DNA from 3 places in the Streptomyces sp. HUAS TT7 genome. Region 1 is predicted to be linked to each of the others. Evidence: riboswitches for the same ligand, from Rfam matches in the RefSeq annotation. Region 1 holds a riboswitch; each other region holds the start of a gene.
What was found. Region 1 has a riboswitch for cobalamin ahead of ACSHXC_RS27900 (HoxN/HupN/NixA family nickel/cobalt transporter). Riboswitches for the same ligand answer to the same signal wherever they lie in the genome.
Positions count from the first base shown of each region.

Region 2: another riboswitch for cobalamin. It lies ahead of ACSHXC_RS29745 (cobalamin biosynthesis protein); the one in region 1 lies ahead of ACSHXC_RS27900 (HoxN/HupN/NixA family nickel/cobalt transporter).
Region 3: another riboswitch for cobalamin. It lies ahead of ACSHXC_RS13185 (ribonucleoside-diphosphate reductase subunit alpha); the one in region 1 lies ahead of ACSHXC_RS27900 (HoxN/HupN/NixA family nickel/cobalt transporter).

Region 1 covers NZ_CP196175.1:6,198,488-6,204,033, reverse strand. Annotated here, with positions in the region: gene ACSHXC_RS27905 (ABC transporter ATP-binding protein) at 1-1,737, shown strand, start outside; gene ACSHXC_RS27900 (HoxN/HupN/NixA family nickel/cobalt transporter) at 1,770-2,882, opposite strand; cobalamin riboswitch at 2,912-3,109, opposite strand; gene ACSHXC_RS27895 (hypothetical protein) at 3,302-3,583, opposite strand; gene ACSHXC_RS27890 (arsenate reductase family protein) at 3,702-4,061, shown strand; gene ACSHXC_RS27885 (Gfo/Idh/MocA family protein) at 4,269-5,174, opposite strand; gene ACSHXC_RS27880 (hypothetical protein) at 5,354-5,546, shown strand, end outside.
Region 2 covers NZ_CP196175.1:6,613,346-6,618,891, reverse strand. Annotated here, with positions in the region: gene ACSHXC_RS29765 (class II aldolase/adducin family protein) at 1-145, opposite strand, end outside; gene ACSHXC_RS29760 (lysozyme) at 257-1,036, shown strand; gene ACSHXC_RS29755 (anion permease) at 1,167-2,435, shown strand; gene ACSHXC_RS29750 (hypothetical protein) at 2,468-2,689, shown strand; cobalamin riboswitch at 2,791-2,929, shown strand; gene ACSHXC_RS29745 (cobalamin biosynthesis protein) at 3,028-3,984, shown strand; gene ACSHXC_RS29740 (cobyric acid synthase) at 3,966-5,534, shown strand.
Region 3 covers NZ_CP196175.1:2,973,691-2,979,236, reverse strand. Annotated here, with positions in the region: gene ACSHXC_RS13190 (ribonucleotide-diphosphate reductase subunit beta) at 1-915, opposite strand, end outside; gene ACSHXC_RS13185 (ribonucleoside-diphosphate reductase subunit alpha) at 915-3,290, opposite strand; cobalamin riboswitch at 3,417-3,545, opposite strand; gene ACSHXC_RS13180 (Uma2 family endonuclease) at 3,682-4,266, shown strand; gene mctP (monocarboxylate uptake permease MctP) at 4,337-5,546, opposite strand, start outside.

The DNA of each region.
Region 1 (5,546 bases):
GACCGGCGCGCCGTGCTCGTGCTGCTCTGCTGCCAGGCGCTCTCGGGGTTCTTCGAGGCGTTCGGGCTGCTCGCCACGACGCGTACGATCACCGCGCTGATCGCGAGCGGCGACATCGCGCACCGGCTGCGCGATGCGCTGCCGTCCATCGCGGTGCTGGCCGGGGCGGCCGGGCTGCGGGCGCTGCTCGGGATCGTGGTGGTGAACATCTCCGGCCGGCTCTCGCCGCGGATCTCCCGCGAGGCCGAGATGCAGATGCTCGGGGCCGCCGTACAGGCCGAGTTGTCGGCGTACGACCAGCCCGGGTTCAACGACAAGCGCGAGGCGGCCGACCGGGGCGCCGAGGTCGCCCAGCAACTGCTCACCGACTCGCAGGACCTGATGGCGTGCGTGGCCTCACTGGTCGCGGCGGCCGGGGTCGTGACCGTCCTTCATCCGGCGCTGCTCCCCCTGCTCCTGCTCGCCGCGCTGCCGCAGGGCATCGCCGGGGTGAAGGCCGCGCGGGTGCACTACGAGGCGTCGCGGGCGATGAGCGCCGAGCGGCGCACGCTGAGTCTGCTGCGCTGGTTCGTGATCGACAAGGACACCGCCGACCAGCTGCGGTCCTGCACGATGGCGGACTTCCTGCTCGACCGGTACCGGGCGATCGGGCGGCGGGTAGACGCGGCGACCGACAAGGCCGTGCACCAGGGCGCCCGTTACTCGGTGACCGGCGCCCTGGCGGGCGGGCTCGCGGCGGGCCTGGTGTGGGGCGCGCTCGCCTGGCTGCTCGGGTCGGGGCGGATGTCGGTGGCGTCGGCGGGCACCGCGGTGTTCGCGCTGCGCACGGTCGCCTCCTCGCTGCACGGTGTCGTCGGGTACGGGACGCGGCTGTTCCGGACCGGGCTGTACCTGGACGACTGGGCGGAGTTCATCGAGGAGGCCGGCGGGCACCGGATGGCGCGCGGCACACTGGCGCCGCCCGCGCCGGACGTCGTACGGGCCGAGTCGCTGACGTACCGCTATCCCGGCAGCGAGCGGCCCGCCCTGGAGAAGGTGACGGTCGAGGTGCGCAAGGGCGAGGTGCTGGCGCTCGTCGGCGAGAACGGGTCCGGCAAGACCACCCTCAGCAAGCTGCTCACCGGCCTTTATCTGCCCAGCGAAGGGGCGGTGACCTGGGACGGGGTCGGGGTGGAGCGGTGCGATCCGCTGGCCCTGTGGCGGCAGACCGCCGTCGTGCCGCAGGACTTCGCGCACTGGCCGATGTCCGCGCGCGACAACATCACGCTGGGGCAGCCGCACGGGGGCGACGAGTCGGTGCGCCGGGCCGCCGCCCACTCCGGCGCTGCGGAGGTCGTCGACGGGCTGCGCAGCGGGCTCGACACGCTGCTCGCGCGGGAGTGGTTCGGGGGTGTGGAGCTGTCCGGCGGGCAGTGGCAGCGGATCGCGATCGCGCGGGCCTTCCACCGCCCGGCCGGGCTGCTCGTGATGGACGAGCCCACGAGCGCCCTTGACGCGCGCGCCGAGCACCGCATCTTCACCGGCCTGCGCACGATCGCCCGTGACCGGGCGGTGGTCCTGGTGACCCACCGCCTCGCGAACGTCGCCATCGCGGACCGCATCGTCGTCCTCGACCGGGGCCGCGTCATCCAGGAGGGCACCTTCACCCAACTCGTCGCAGACGAAGGCCTGTTCAAGGAGCTGTGGACGCTCCAGAACGACCGGGGAGGAGTGCCGGGGCAGCGGGAGGGTGCGTAAACGCACCGGGGCCTATGCAAAAGGCCGGCCCCTCACGCACCCGGGCCCGCCGCCCACTTCTGCTCGACCTTGCCAAGGCGCCAGTACGCCAGCGCGGCCGCCCACACCACCACGAACAGGCCGACGATGACGAAGCCGACGTTGTCCAGGTTGAGGCCGGCGATCCAGCCGCTGACCGGGTCGGTGAGGTCGAGCTTCTCGTGCAGGACGCCGACCAGTTCGATGGTGCCGATGAAGAAGGCCACCGCGATCGACAGGCCGGTGATGGTGAGGTTGTAGTAGACCTTGCGGACCGGGTTCGAGAACGCCCACTGGTAGGCGAAGTTCATGAACGTGCCGTCGAGGGTGTCGAAGAGGCTCATCCCGGCCGCGAACAGCAGCGGCAGGCACAGGATCGCGTACCAGGGCAGTCCGGCGGCGGCGCCGGTGCCGGCCATCACCATCAGGGTGACCTCGGTCGCGGTGTCGAAGCCGAGGCCGAAGAGGAAGCCGAGCGGGAACATCTGGCCGGGCCGCGAGATGGACCTGGTGAAGCGGCCCAGGATGCGGTTCATGAAGCCCCGCGAGTCCAGGTGCGCTTCGAGCTCCTTCTCGTCGTACGCACCCGCCCGCATGGCCCGGAACACCTTCAGGATGCCGAACAGGGCCACCAGGTTGAGGGCCGCGATGAGGTAGAGGAAGGAGCCGGAGGCGGTGGTTCCCACCACGCCCATCACCTGGTGGGTGGTGGAGTCCTCGTTCATCAGGGTGCCCGCGAGCTGGGCGCCGCCCGCCACCAGGGCCGTGAGGACCACGACCACGCTGGAGTGGCCGAGCGCGAACCAGAAGCCCACGGACACCGGCCGCTTGCCGTCGGCCATCAGTTTGCGGGTGGTGTTGTCGATGGCCGCGATGTGGTCGGCGTCGAAGGCGTGCCGCATGCCGAGGGTGTACGCGGTGATGCCGAGGCCGATGCCGTACGTCTTGGTGCCGACCGCGTAGTGCTCGGGGGCCACCAGCAGGAACAGGACGCCGAAGGCGACGACATGGAGGGCGGCTATCACCGCGAGCAGGACGGCGGTGCGGACGGTGTCCTCGCGCCGCCAGTGGAAGGACGGCGCGGCGGCGGCGCCCGTCTCGGGGGATGTGCGAATGGGCAGGGTCATGCGGGTCACGCTCCAGCACCTCGTGGATCACTTCGTGAGATGCCGCGGCCGGTCTCCTGGCTGACGGGCGGGTGCCTCCGTCCCGGCCTTCCCGGGCAGATGGATCCTGGCCAGTGGCGTCACAAGGGGACGGCGGCTCCCCGGAACCCGGGGAACCCGATCACAGTGGCGAGGGCCGCTCCGGTTTCGCACCGGTCTTCCCGAACACCACGGCCCGGTCACCCTAGACGCTGGGGAGTTGCCTGCCTACCTGCACACCTGTGCCGGTATCGAAGATCACACGGGCCACCCGGGCACGGCCCTGCGAGGATGCGCGCACGCATCCGCTCCGGCCGCCCGCAGCAGCCGTAGGGAGTTGACGGCCGGCCCGGATCACGCCTGCGGCTTCCCGAAGGCGTGACCGGGCCGTGGTGCGGGGCTCAGCGCCCGTCGTAGATCAGCGCACGCACCATCCGGCAGGTCGTCTCCGACGGCGGGTGCACTCCGATGAGCGCGGCCACGGTGCGTATCTTGCGGTCCGGCGCCTGCTCCGGCCGGTACACCCCCGTGTCGAGCAGGGCGATGGCCAGTCGCATGGCCTTCAGACGCCGGTTGTGGGACTCGTACCACACGCGCGGACGCCCGGCGGGAAGCGGCACCTTGTGAAGAGGCTGGAGGGACAACTGTTTCGGGGCGTGCGAGGTGAGTACGGCAGCGGTCATGGGCATCCTCCTGGGCAGTCGGGAACCCTCACTTACTGCCTCAATTTTACTGGGGGGCACTGACAATCGGCCCTGGCCAGCCGGGCTTTGGGGGCGGACCGCGGGTAGCCTGGCGGGCATGGAGATCTGGATCAACCCGGCCTGTTCGAAGTGCCGCAGCGCGGTGGACCTGCTGGACGCTGAGGGCGCCGAGTACACGGTGCGCCGCTACCTCGAAGACGTGCCCTCGCCCGACGAGATCCGGGCCGTGCTCGACCGGCTCGGCCTCGAACCGTGGGACATCACGCGCACGCAGGAGGCCGCGGCGAAGGAGCTGGGACTGGGGGACTGGCCTCGCGACGCCGACTCCCGCGAGCGGTGGGTTTCCGCGCTCGCCGAGCACCCCAAGCTGATTCAGCGGCCGATCATCACGGCGGACGACGGGTCTGCGGTGGTTGCCCGCACCGACGAGGCCGTGCGCGACGCGCTGTCCCGCTGAGTTCGCGGGGAGCGGCTTCCCGTGCGGGGTGCGGCCCCCTCGCGGGGTGCCGGTTTTCGGCTGCGGACCGGCTGTGGCCGGTCGCTCCCCCAAGCTCTCGGTTTCTCCCTCATGAACAGGGGACCCCATCGCGGCGGAGCCGCACCATGTCACAGCCCCGCGCCCCTAGCAGGATGCAGGTACCGCAGTCGGCTTCCACAAGTCCGCTCAGCCCCTGCCCAACTGCGCCTCCGCGTCCGCCAGCAGCTCCGTGATGCGTGCCCCGAACCGTACGTCGCACGGGTGCGGCACCCCGGTTCGGGCCGCGTCCAGCAGGGCGTCGATCGCTCCCGCGAACGCGTCCAGCGCGCCGCCCCAGCCCGGCATCACCTCCGCGCCCGACTCGCCCAGTACCGAGACCTCGACGCCCGCGGCCGCCGGGGGTGCGGTGAAGCTCAGGTCGGCGGTACTGGAGGCGCCCGAGGTGTGGCGCAGGATCAGGTGCGCGGTGTCGCCGGGGCCCGCCGCGGCCGTCAGCGCGGTCACCTCGCCGAGCACCCCGGTCAGCACGGCGAGCGCGTGCGGGCCCACGTCCCAGAGCGCTCCCTTCTCACCCCGCCAGGGCGACGCGGCGTACGGACCGCGCTCCGCGCCCGGAGTGAACAGCGACCCGTACCACTGGGCCCGTCCGGTGAACCAGCCGTCCACGGCGGCCTGTTGGGCCACCCACGCCGCGGTCTCCTTCGCGAACCGCAGCGTGAAGAAGACGACGGAGGCGACCCGGGCGCGCCCGGCCGCGTCGGCCAGCTCGCGGGCGCCCGCCACGCTCGTCGCGACCGGCTTGTCCAGGAGCAGGTGGCAGCCCGCCTGTGCGGCCCGTATCGCCAGCGGGGCCTGGACGTCCGGCGGCAGCGCGAAGGCGACGGCGTCGCAGTCCGCGAACAGCGCGTCGGCGTCCTCGTACACCGCCACCCCGTGCTCCTCCGCGAGCGCGGCCGCCGCCTCGGGGCGCCTCCCCCACACGCCCGCGAAGTCGACACGGGGGTGCGCGGCGAGCGCCGGGGCGTGCGTGGCGACGGCCCAGGGGCCGGTGCCGAGGAGGCCGATGCGGGTGGGGCCGGCAGTCTGGTTCATAGGGACCAGTCTGCCGGGCGCGGAATTCAGGTGGCGGGGCGAGGGGGGTGGAATGTTACGTTTCCGGGGCCGGCCGCGGGACTCCGGCGCGACTTCCGGGACTTGCCTCTACAGCAAACATTTCGCTGCTCGCGCCCCCATTCCCCGGCCGGCTTCCACTTCACGCACGGGGGACCTCCATGGCTCAGGAGAGCTACGCCGACCTCGTGGCGGCCGAGGACGTACTGCTCTTCGTCAATGCCGCCGTGACCGCCACCGGGCAGCGCGAATTCCGCTCGGCCGCCGGCGAGCAGCGGCTCTCGCTCGCCTTCCTCCACGAGTACGTGCGGGTCAACCACCGCAGGGTGTACGCCGCCGTGCTCGCCCTGGACA
Region 2 (5,546 bases), 410 kb from region 1:
CGGTCGGGGTGACCAGGACCAGCTCGCCCACGCGTACCGACACATTGCCCGAGGTGCCGACGACCAGCCCTTGTGCGGCGGTCCTGCACGCCGTGTCGATCAGTTCGGCCCATGCCGCGGCGGTCGCCGCCTCGTCGTCGCTCATGCGGCCGATCCTGCCAGGGCCGAGCGGCCGGGATACGGGAGTTCGGTGGTGATCTTCAACTAGCCTCTGGGTGCTTTGTTCCGTACATCATCGGAATTCTGGGGGGACATCATGGCTCGCGACCACAACCCTCTCCCGCGCCGGGCCCGGGTGCGCGGCGCGCTCACGGGGTTCCTGGCCGCGCTGGCGCTGGGCTGTGTGGCGCTCGCGGCGCTGCCCGGCGCCTCCGCCGCGGACAAGCCGCTCGGCCACGACGTCTCCTCGCACCAGAAGAACGTCGACTGGGGCTCGGCGAAGGACCTGGGCGCCTCGTTCGTCTATGTGAAGGCGACCGAGGCGACGTCGTACCGCAATCCCTACTTCGGGCAGCAGTACGACGGCGCCCGGCAGGCGGGTCTGGTGCGCGGGGCCTATCACTTCGCGGTGCCCGACCAGGCGTCCGGCCGGGCGCAGGCCGACTTCTTCGTGCGCCACGGCGGCGACTGGTCGGACGACGGCTGGACGCTGCCGCCCGCGGTCGACCTGGAGCACAACCCGTACGGCAAGGACGCCAAGGACGGCAGCGGCGGCAAGTGCTACGGGCTGAGTCCGGCCGCGATGACCTCCTGGATCGCGGAGTTCAGCGACGAGGTGCAGCTGCTCACCGGCCGCCGCCCGGTGATCTACACGACCGCGGGCTGGTGGAACGACTGCACCGGCCACAACCGGGCCTTCGCCGCGCACCACGCCCTGTGGCTGGCCCGGTACGCCGACACGCCGGGCCCGCTGCCGGCGGGCTGGTCGTACTGGACGTTCTGGCAGTTCCAGAACGGGAGCGGAAGCCTGCCGGGTGACCAGAATCTCTTCAATGGGTCCTTCGGGCAGTTGAAGCGGTTCGCGGCGGGCCGCTGAACGGCTCCAGCCGGCCAACCGGAAGCGAGAAGTGGCCACAGGCACCGACACGCCCGCCCCAGTTCACCTTCCGTTCACTCAGGTTACTTACGTTCGTCCAGCCACTGACGTCGAACGATTGCCTGGGTAAATGGAACACATCACGCTGCTGCTCGCGATTGTGGTCGTGACAGCTCTCGTGTTCGATTTCACGAACGGTTTCCATGACACCGCCAACGCGATGGCCACCACCATCTCGACCGGCGCCCTGAAGCCCAAGACGGCGGTCGCCATGTCCGCCGCGCTCAATCTGGTCGGCGCGTTCCTGTCGGTGGAGGTCGCCAAGACGATCTCCGGCGGGATCATCGACGAAAAAGGCATCAGAACCGAGGTCATCTTCGCGGCCCTGGTCGGTGCCATCCTCTGGAACCTGCTGACCTGGCTGCTCGGTCTGCCCTCCAGCTCCTCGCACGCCCTGTTCGGCGGCCTCATCGGCGCCGCGGTCATGTCGGCCGGATGGTCCTCGGTCAACGGCTCGACCGTGGTCACCAAGGTGCTGCTCCCCGCCGTCGCCGCGCCGATCGTCGCGGGCATCGCCGCGATGCTGGCCACCCGGCTGACGTACCGGCTCAACCGGAACACCGACGAGAAGGCCACCGCCAAGGGCTACCGCGCGGGCCAGATCGCCTCGGCCGGCCTCGTCTCGCTCGCCCACGGCACCAACGACGCCCAGAAGACGATGGGCATCATCACCCTCGCCCTGGTCACCGGCGGTGTGCTGCACCCGGGCGCGAACCCCCCGCTGTGGGTCATCGTCTCGGCCGGTCTGGCCATCGCGATGGGCACCTACCTCGGCGGCTGGCGCATCATCCGCACCATGGGCAAGGGCCTGACCGAGCTGCGCCCGCCGCAGGGCTTCGCCGCCCAGACCGGTGCCGCCACCGTCATCCTGGCCTCCTCGCACATCGGCTTCTCGCTCTCCACCACCCAGGTCTGCTCGGGCTCCGTCATGGGCGCGGGCATCGGCCGCAAGGGCGGCGTGGTCCGCTGGTCCACCGCCTCCCGGATGGCCGTCGCCTGGGTTCTGACGCTGCCGGCCGCCGGACTCGTCGGCGCGGGCGCGGAGTTCCTCACCAAGCAGGGCACCTGGGGCATCGTCGCCGTCGCGATCCTCCTGATCGCCGGTTCGGGCACCATCTGGAAGCTGTCGCGCCGCCAGCCGGTCGACCACCACAACGTCACCGCCGACGAGATCGGCGAGGCCCCCGCGGCCGAGCCCGCCGGTGTCGTCACCACCGCGATCGCCGCGGTCACCCCGCCGCCGACCGCGGCGGCCGCCGCGACCATCGACCTCAAGGCCACGATCCAGGCCCCGGCCCCGGCGGCCCCTGCCGACCCGCCCACCCCGGCGACGGTCTGACCCCGGTTCTCCGGCACAGCTAAGGAATCCTCATGCACATCGACTGGGCAGCTCTCGGCTCCGTCTTCGGCGTCAGCCTCGTGGTGACCGTCGGCCTGGTGGGCCTGTTCACCCTCGGCATCGTCGGCCTCACCAAGCACGAGGCCGCGGCCTCCGGCACCGGCAATGTGGCGCTGGCCCGCACCGGTGCGTACGTCTGCTTCGCGGCCTGCGCGGCGGCCGTCGCGTACGGGATCTATCTGATCGTCGCCTGACCCACGGACATCACCAGAACCGCCCTCCGGTCCGTTCCGGAGGGCGGTTCTGTGTGGCGCCGCGCACTCTCTCGCACCGCAGGTCAACGGCAAGTTGACGGGTGTTCTCGCAGCGTGGTGGACTGCACCGGCCAGCTACGGCGGCAGAAGAGGAAGCCGGTGCGAATCCGGCGCGGTCCCGCCACTGTCACCGGGGAATGATCCCCGCGAGCCAGGAACTCTCACCGCCGGTCACGTCGAACCAGGGCGCGGACACCCTGAGTGAGGACATACCGCCATGCGCGCCTGCCCGTCGAGACATTCCGGCCCCTCCCGCGACGCCCTGACGGGCTGAGCGCATGCGGGCCGATCGCACCTTCGCCTACGGCGCCACGGCCGGACTCATCGGCGACCTCCTGCTCGGCGACCCCCGCCGCGGGCATCCGGTCGCCGCGTTCGGACGCGCGGCCGGCGCCGTCGAACGCGTCCTGTGGCGCGACCACCGCGGCCGGGGCGCACTGCACACTCTGGTGTGCGCGGGCGGCGCCGCGGGCGCTGCCGTCCTTCTTTCCCGCGCCGTACGAGGCCGGCCCGCCGCATCCGTCGCGCTGACCGCCGCCGCCACCTGGACGGTGGTGGGCGGCACCTCGCTCGGCCGCGAGGCGCGGGCGATCGGCGGCGCGCTGGCCGCGGGCGACGTGGAGGTGGCCCGGGAGCGCCTGCCGCACCTGTGCGGGCGCGACCCGCAGTCGCTGGACGCGGACGGCATCGCGCGGGCCGTCGTCGAGTCGGTCGCCGAGAACACCTCGGACGCGGTCGTCGGCGCCCTGGTGTGGGGCGCGCTCGCGGGCGTGCCGGGTCTGGTGGGCTTCCGGGCGGTCAACACGCTGGACGCGATGGTCGGGCACAAGTCGGCCAGATACCGCAGGTACGGCTGGGCCTCGGCGCGCCTGGACGACGTGGCGGGCTGGCCGGGCGCCCGCCTCACCGCCGTCCTCGCGGCGCTGGCGGGCCCGGACGCCAAGGGCGCGGTACGGGCCTGGCGCGCCGATGCCGCCCAGCACCCGAGCCCCAACGCGGGCCCGGTCGAGGCCGCGTTCGCGGGGGCGCTGGGCGTACGGCTCGGCGGCACGCTCTCCTATGCCGGACGCGTCGAGCACCGGCCGGTCCTCAACGGCCCGGGGCGGGCCGTCGAGGTCGCGGACATCGAACGGGCGGTACGGCTCTCGCGCAGGGTGGGCTGGCTGACGCTGGCCGCCTCCGTCGCGACCAGGGCCGCTGTGAGGAAGGGACGTACATGGGTGGCGGGCTGCTGATCGCGGGCACGACCTCGGACGCGGGCAAGAGCGTCGTCACGGCCGGGATCTGCCGCTGGCTGGTGCGCCAGGGCGTCAAGGTCGCGCCCTTCAAGGGCCAGAACATGTCGCTGAACTCGTTCGTCACGCGCGAGGGCGCGGAGATCGGCCGTGCGCAGGCGATGCAGGCGCAGGCGGCGCGCGTGGAGCCGAGCGCGCTCATGAACCCCGTGCTGCTCAAGCCGGGGAGCGACCGCTCCAGCCAGGTCGTGCTCATGGGCAGGCCGGTGGGTGAAATGAGCGCCCGCGGGTTCTTCGGGGCGGCCGGGGGGTCGTCCCTGGGGAAGGCGCTGCACGGGGGACGGCAGCAGACGCTGCTCGGCACCGTCCTGGAGTGCCTGGAGGAGCTTCGGGGCACTTATGACGCCGTGATCTGCGAGGGGGCGGGCAGCCCGGCCGAGATCAATCTGCGGCGTACCGACATCGTCAACATGGGCATCGCGCGGGCCGCGCGGCTGCCCGTCGTCGTGGTCGGCGACATCGACCGGGGCGGCGTGTTCGCCTCGTTCTTCGGGACGACGGCGCTGCTCAGCCCCGAGGACCAGGCGCTGGTCGCCGGCTACGTCGTCAACAAGTTCCGGGGCGATGTGACGCTCCTGGAGCCCGGCATCGAGATGCTGCGCGGCCTCACGGGGCGGCACACCTACGGGATCCTGCCGTACGCCCACGGCCTCGGCATCGACGAGGAGGACGGCCTCAGGGTCTCCCTGCGCGGGGCCGTACGGGAGTCCGTGGTGGCGCCGCCGGTCGGCGAGGACGTGCTGCGGGTCGCCGTCTGTGCCGTTCCGCTGATGTCCAATTTCACCGACGTGGACGCGCTCGCGGCCGAGCCCGGCGTGGTCGTGCGGTTCGTCGACCGGCCCGAGGAGCTCACCGACGCCGACCTCGTGGTGGTACCCGGCACCCGCGGCACGGTCCGCGCCCTGGAGTGGCTGCGCGAGCGCGGCCTCGCGGCGGAACTGGCGCGCAGGGCCGCCGGGGGCCGCCCCGTACTCGGCATCTGCGGCGGGTTCCAGCTGCTCGGCGAGCACATCGAGGACGAGGTCGAGTCGAGGGCGGGCTCGGTCGCCGGTCTCGGGCTGCTTCCGGTACGGGTGCGGTTCGCCGCCGAGAAGACCCTGGCCCGGCCCGTCGGCGAGGCCCTCGGGGAGCCCGTCGAGGGGTACGAGATCCACCACGGGGTGGCCGAGGTCCTGGGCGGGGACACGTTCATCTCTGATGACAATGGACACAGCTTGGACGGATGCCACGTGGGTGCCGTCTGGGGTACGCACTGGCACGGCTCCCTGGAGAGCGACGGGTTCCGGCGCCGGTTCCTCGAACACGTCGCCCGGGCCGCGGGCCGCCGGTTCGTGCCCGCGCCCGACACCTCGTTCGGCGCGCTGCGCGAGGAACAGCTCGACCGGCTCGGCGACCTGATCGAAGAACACGCGGACACCGACGCCCTGTTGCGGCTGATCGAGCAGGGCCCGCCCGCCGGGCTGCCCTTCATCCCGCCGGGGGCGCCATGAGCACCCCCGCGA
Region 3 (5,546 bases), 3.2 Mb from region 1:
CATGAAGGAGAACGGGTTCGACGAGCCGTACACCGCCGGGAAGCCGAGCCGGGTCAGGCGCTGGTCGGCGACGCACTCCAGGTACTCGCGCATCGACTCGGTGTTCATGCCCGGCAGGCCGTCACCGCACAGGTCGCGGCCGAACTGGAGCTCGGCGGCGACCGCCTCCTTCAGCATGTCGGTGACCTGCTGTTCCAGCTCGTCGTCGAAGAGGTCCGGCTCTTCCTTGCGGACGGTGTCCACGACCTCGAAGGCGAAGTTCATGTGCATGGTCTCGTCGCGGAACACCCAGTTGGTGCCGGTCGCGAGGCCGTGCAGCAGACCTCGGCTGCGGAACCAGTAGACGTACGCGAAGGCGCCGTAGAAGAACAGGCCCTCGATGCACGCCGCGAAGCAGATCAGGTTCAGCAGGAAACGGCGGCGGTCGGCCTTGGTCTCCAGGCGCTCGATCTTCTCGACCGAGTCCATCCACTTGAAGCAGAACTGCGCCTTCTCGCGGATCGAGGGGATCTCCTCGACCGCGTCGAACGCGGCCGCGCGGTCCTCCGGGTCGGGCAGGTAGGTGTCGAGCAGCGTCAGATAGAACTGGACGTGCACGGCCTCCTCGAAGAGCTGACGGCTCAAGTAGAGCCGCGCTTCAGGGGAGTTGATGTGCTTGTAGAGGGTGAGCACCAGGTTGTTGGAGACGATCGAGTCACCCGTCGCGAAGAACGCGACGAGGCGGCCGATCATGTGCTGCTCGCCCGGCGTCAGCTTCGCGAGGTCGGCGACGTCGGAGTGGAGGTCGACCTCCTCGACGGTCCAGGTGTTCTTGATCGCGTCCCGGTAGCGCTCGTAGAAGTCCGGGTAGCGCATGGGGCGAAGAGTCAGCTCGAAGCCCGGGTCGAGAAGGTTCTTGTGTTCGGTGTTGCTCATTACTGGCAGGCCTCGCAGGACTCGGGGTTTTCGAGCGAGCAGGCGATCGCGTCGGCGTCGGGGGCCGCCTGCTGGACTGGGATGGTGGGGGTGGCCTGGGCGGCGCGGGCGATCTTCGTCGCCGGGCGCGAGCGCAGGTAGTACGTCGTCTTCAGGCCCTGCTTCCAGGCGTACGCGTACATCGACGACAGCTTGCCGATGGTGGGCGTCTCCAGGAACAGGTTCAGGGACTGCGACTGGTCGAGGAACGGGGTGCGGGCGGCGGCCATGTCGATGAGGCCGCGCTGCGGGATCTCCCACGCCGTGCGGTACAGCGCGCGCACTTCGGCCGGGATCCAGCCGAAGTCCTGCACCGAGCCGCTCGCCTCGCGCAGCGCCTCGCGGGACTGGGCGTCCCATACGCCGAGCTTCTTGAGCTCCTCCACCAAGTAGCCGTTGACCTGGAGGAATTCACCGCTCAGCGTCTCGCGCTTGAAGAGGTTGGAGACCTGCGGCTCGATGCACTCGTACACGCCGGCGATGGACGCGATGGTCGCGGTCGGGGCGATCGCGAGGAGCAGCGAGTTGCGCATGCCGACCTTGGCGATACGTTCCCGCAGGGCCGCCCAGCGCTCCGGCCAGGTCAGCTCGACGTCGTAGTGGTCGGGGTGCAGCACGCCGCGCGCGGTGCGGGTCTTGTCCCAGGCCGGCAGCGGGCCGTTGCGCTCGGCGAGGTCGGTGGAGGCCTCGTACGCGGTCAGCATGATCCGCTCGGAGAGCTGGGTGGAGAGGGCCTTCGCCTCGGGGGAGTCGAAGGGCAGGCGCAGCTTGAAGAAGACGTCCTGCAGACCCATCGCGCCCAGGCCCACCGGGCGCCACTTGGCGTTGGAGCGGCCGGCCTGCTCGGTCGGGTAGAAGTTGATGTCGACGACCCGGTCGAGGAAGGTCACGGCGGTGCGGACGGTCGCGTCCAGACGCTCCCAGTCGATGCCGTCGCCCACGACGAACGCGCCGAGGTTGACCGAGCCGAGGTTGCAGACGGCCGTCTCGCCGTCGTCCGTCACCTCCAGGATCTCGGTGCACAGGTTGGAGGAGTGGACCGTGTGGCCCGGCTCGGCCGTCTGGTTGGCGGTGCGGTTGGAGGCGTCCTTGAACGTCATCCAGCCGTTGCCGGTCTGCGCGAGGGTGCGCATCATGCGGCCGTACAGGTCCCGGGCCGGCATGGTCTTCTGGGCGAGCCCGGCGGCCTCTGCCTTGCGGTAGGCGGCGTCGAACTCCTCGCCCCACAGGTCGACGAGCTCGGGCACGTCGGCGGGCGAGAACAGCGACCACTGGGCGTCGGCGTCGACCCGGCGCATGAACTCGTCGGGGATCCAGTGCGCGAGGTTCAGGTTGTGCGTACGGCGCTGGTCCTCACCGGTGTTGTCGCGCAGCTCCAGGAACTCCTCGATGTCGGAGTGCCAGGTCTCCAGGTACACCGCGGCCGCGCCCTTGCGCCGGCCGCCCTGGTTGACCGCGGCCACCGACGCGTCGAGGGTCTTGAGGAACGGGACGATGCCGTTGGAGTGGCCGTTGGTGCCCCGGATCAGCGAACCGCGGCCGCGGATGCGGGAGTACGAGAGACCGATGCCGCCGGCGTGCTTCGAGAGCCGGGCGACCTGGTGGTAGCGGTCGTAGATCGAGTCGAGCTCGTCCAGCGGCGAGTCGAGCAGGTAGCAGGACGACATCTGGGGGTGCCGGGTGCCGGAGTTGAAGAGCGTGGGGGAGGACGGCAGGTAGTCCAGGCGGCTCATCAGGCCGTACAGGGACGCCACTTCGTCCAGGGCGCGGACCGACTCGTCCTCGGCGAGGCCGGACGCCACGCGCAGCATGAAGTGCTGGGGGGTCTCGACGACCTTGCGGGTGATCGGGTGGCGCAGCAGGTAGCGGGAGTAGAGGGTGCGCAGGCCGAAGTAGCCGAAGCGGTCGTCGGCGCCGTCGGCGAGGGCCGCGTCCACCAGCGCGTCGAGGCGGGCGGTGTGGGCGTCGACGAACTCGGCGGTGCGGTCGGCGATCAGGCCCTCGCGGTGGCCGACCGCGACCGAGGCGGAGAACGACACCGCGCCCTGGGTCGCGGCCTCTTCGGCGATGGTGATGGTCAGGAGCCGGGCGGCGAGGCGGGAGTACGCCGGGTCCTCGGAGATGAGCCCCGCGGCCGCCTCGGTGGCCAGCTCGCGCAGCTCGGCCTCGTCGGAACGGGCGTTGCGGCCCCGCAGCGCGGCGGCGGCGACCCGGCCGGGGTCGGTGTCCGCGAGGTCGGCGGTGAGATCGGTCAGGGTCCGCAGCAGCGCGGTCCCCGGGGCATCCGCCAACTCTTCGGTGATCGCTGAAGCGGGATCCGCAGGGGCGATGGTCACGTGGGGGCACTCCCTCGCTCGGCACGGGGCCCTTCGGAGGAGGCGTCGGCGCGCGTCGGGGCAGCCCTGAGCGCGTCGTCCACCGGCCCAACCGCGAGGCCCGGACGTCTGGCATCCGGTTCGGTCGACCCGGACGCGCCATCGGCAGGTCCTCGGACTCGACCGGCACAAAGACGTACAGGTCATACCGTTGCGGGACAGTTCCGGATTCGAACCGGATTCCCCTGCGGCGACAGCGAGGACGAGCATACATGTGGGGGGCGCTGTCAGCGGCACCCCCCACATGTTGTGTCGTTGTGTTCGTGAGGGGGGGGCAACGGATGGAAGCCGGGCAAGTGTCAGCGGCCTCCGCTATCGTCGATGACAGACCGTCGAGGAAGGGGAGTGAGGCATGGTCGTCATGACTTACCGGGCCCAGATGCAGACCGAAGACTTCGAGACCCTCGCGCGCATAGGTGCCCGCGAGATCGAGGGGCTGCGGCTTGAATTCATTGACGGGAAGCTGGGGGTCAAGGCCGTGCCGGACGGGGACCACGACCGAATCGTTCTGTGGCTGGCTCGCATCTGTATGCAGCATCGGCCTGAGCTGTGGCTTCACGTCGAGCGGGGGTTGGCAGTTCAGGAATACCGTTCGGGTCGCGCGCGCCCGGACGCGTCCATGGCTCCGGACGACGCGTTTGTGGGGCAGGGGGAGTGGGCTGATCCGGCACCCGTCCTCATGGTTGTCGAGGTCACCTCGTACGACGCCGACACGGACGCGCGTGATCGAAACGAGAAGCCGCGCGCCTACGCAGAGACCGGAATCCCTGTGTACCTCCTCATCGACCGGGAGCGCTGCGAGGTCACCGTCCGCAGCGAGCCTGACGGCATGCGTTACGAGAGCATCCGCACCGTGCCCTTCGGTAAGGACATCGAGCTGCCCGAGCCCGTGGGCATCACCCTCCAGACCGAGCAGCTCAAGGACTGGGTGCGCTGAGCACCGCACGCAAAAGGGCCGCCGCATCCCTCTTGGATGTGGCGGCCCTTCCGCGTAGCAACGGGCAGACTCAGTGCGCCGAGCCCGCCGTCGCCGGGGGGAGTTCCGTGGCCACGCCCGGGTCGCCGGCGTCCGCCGTGTAGTCGGCGGGGGAGGTCTCGTCGATGCCGTCGGGGGCCTTCAGGGCGCGCAGGACGACGGTGAGGACCACCGTCACCACCACGTTCAGGACGAACGCGGTGAGGCCGATGTAGCCGATCTCGCCGATGCCCGGGATCTCCTTCGAGGAGCCGCCGAAGTGCTTCTGGGTGGGCGAGGCCACTCCGTACGCGGCTAGGGTGCCGTAGACCATGCCGACCGCCCAGCCCGCGAGCAGCGCCCAGCGGTGGAACCAGCGGGTGAACAGGCCGCCGACCAGGGCCGGGAAGGTCTGCAGGATCCAGATGCCGCCCAGGAGCTGGAAGTTGATGGCGACCGTCTTGTCCATGGTCAGGACGAAGACCAGCGCGCCGACCTTCACCACCAGCGAGACCAGCTTGGAGACCTTGGCCTCCTGCGCGGGCGTCGCGTCCGGCTTGAGGAAGTCCTTGTAGATGTTGCGGGTGAAAAGGTTCGCGGCCGCGATCGACATGATCGCCGCCGGGACCAGCGCGCCGATGCCGATCGCCGCGAAGGCGACGCCCGCGAACCAGTCCGGGAACATGTCCTCGAAGAGCTGGGGGATCGCCAGCTGGCCGTTCTTGACCTTGACCCCGGCCGCGATCGCCATGAAGCCGAGCAGCGCGAGCAGGCCCAGCATCAGCGAGTACAGCGGCAGGATCGTGGTGTTGCGGCGGATCACGTTGCGGCTGCGCGAGGACAGCGTCGCGGTGATCGAGTGCGGGTACATGAACAGCGCGAGCGCCGAGCCGAGCGCGAGCGTCGCGTACGTCCACTGGCTCGACTCGCCGGGCGCGATCGCGCCGGTCGGCTTGCCGCCGGGCGGGCCCGCGAACTTGTGCTGCGCCGCGCTGAAGATCGCGTCGAAGCCGCCCAGCTTGATCGGGATGTAGATGATTGCCACCGCGATGACGAGGTAGATCAGGCCGTCCTTCACGAATGCGATCAGCGCGGGCGCGCGCAGGCCGGACGAGTACGTGTACGCCGCGAGCACCGCGAACGCGATGAGCAGCGGCAGGTCCTTGACGAACCAGTTGTCGGACTCGCCGCCCACGCCCATGACGTCCAACACGGCCTGGATGCCGACCAGTTGGAGCGCGATGTACGGCATCGTCGCGAGG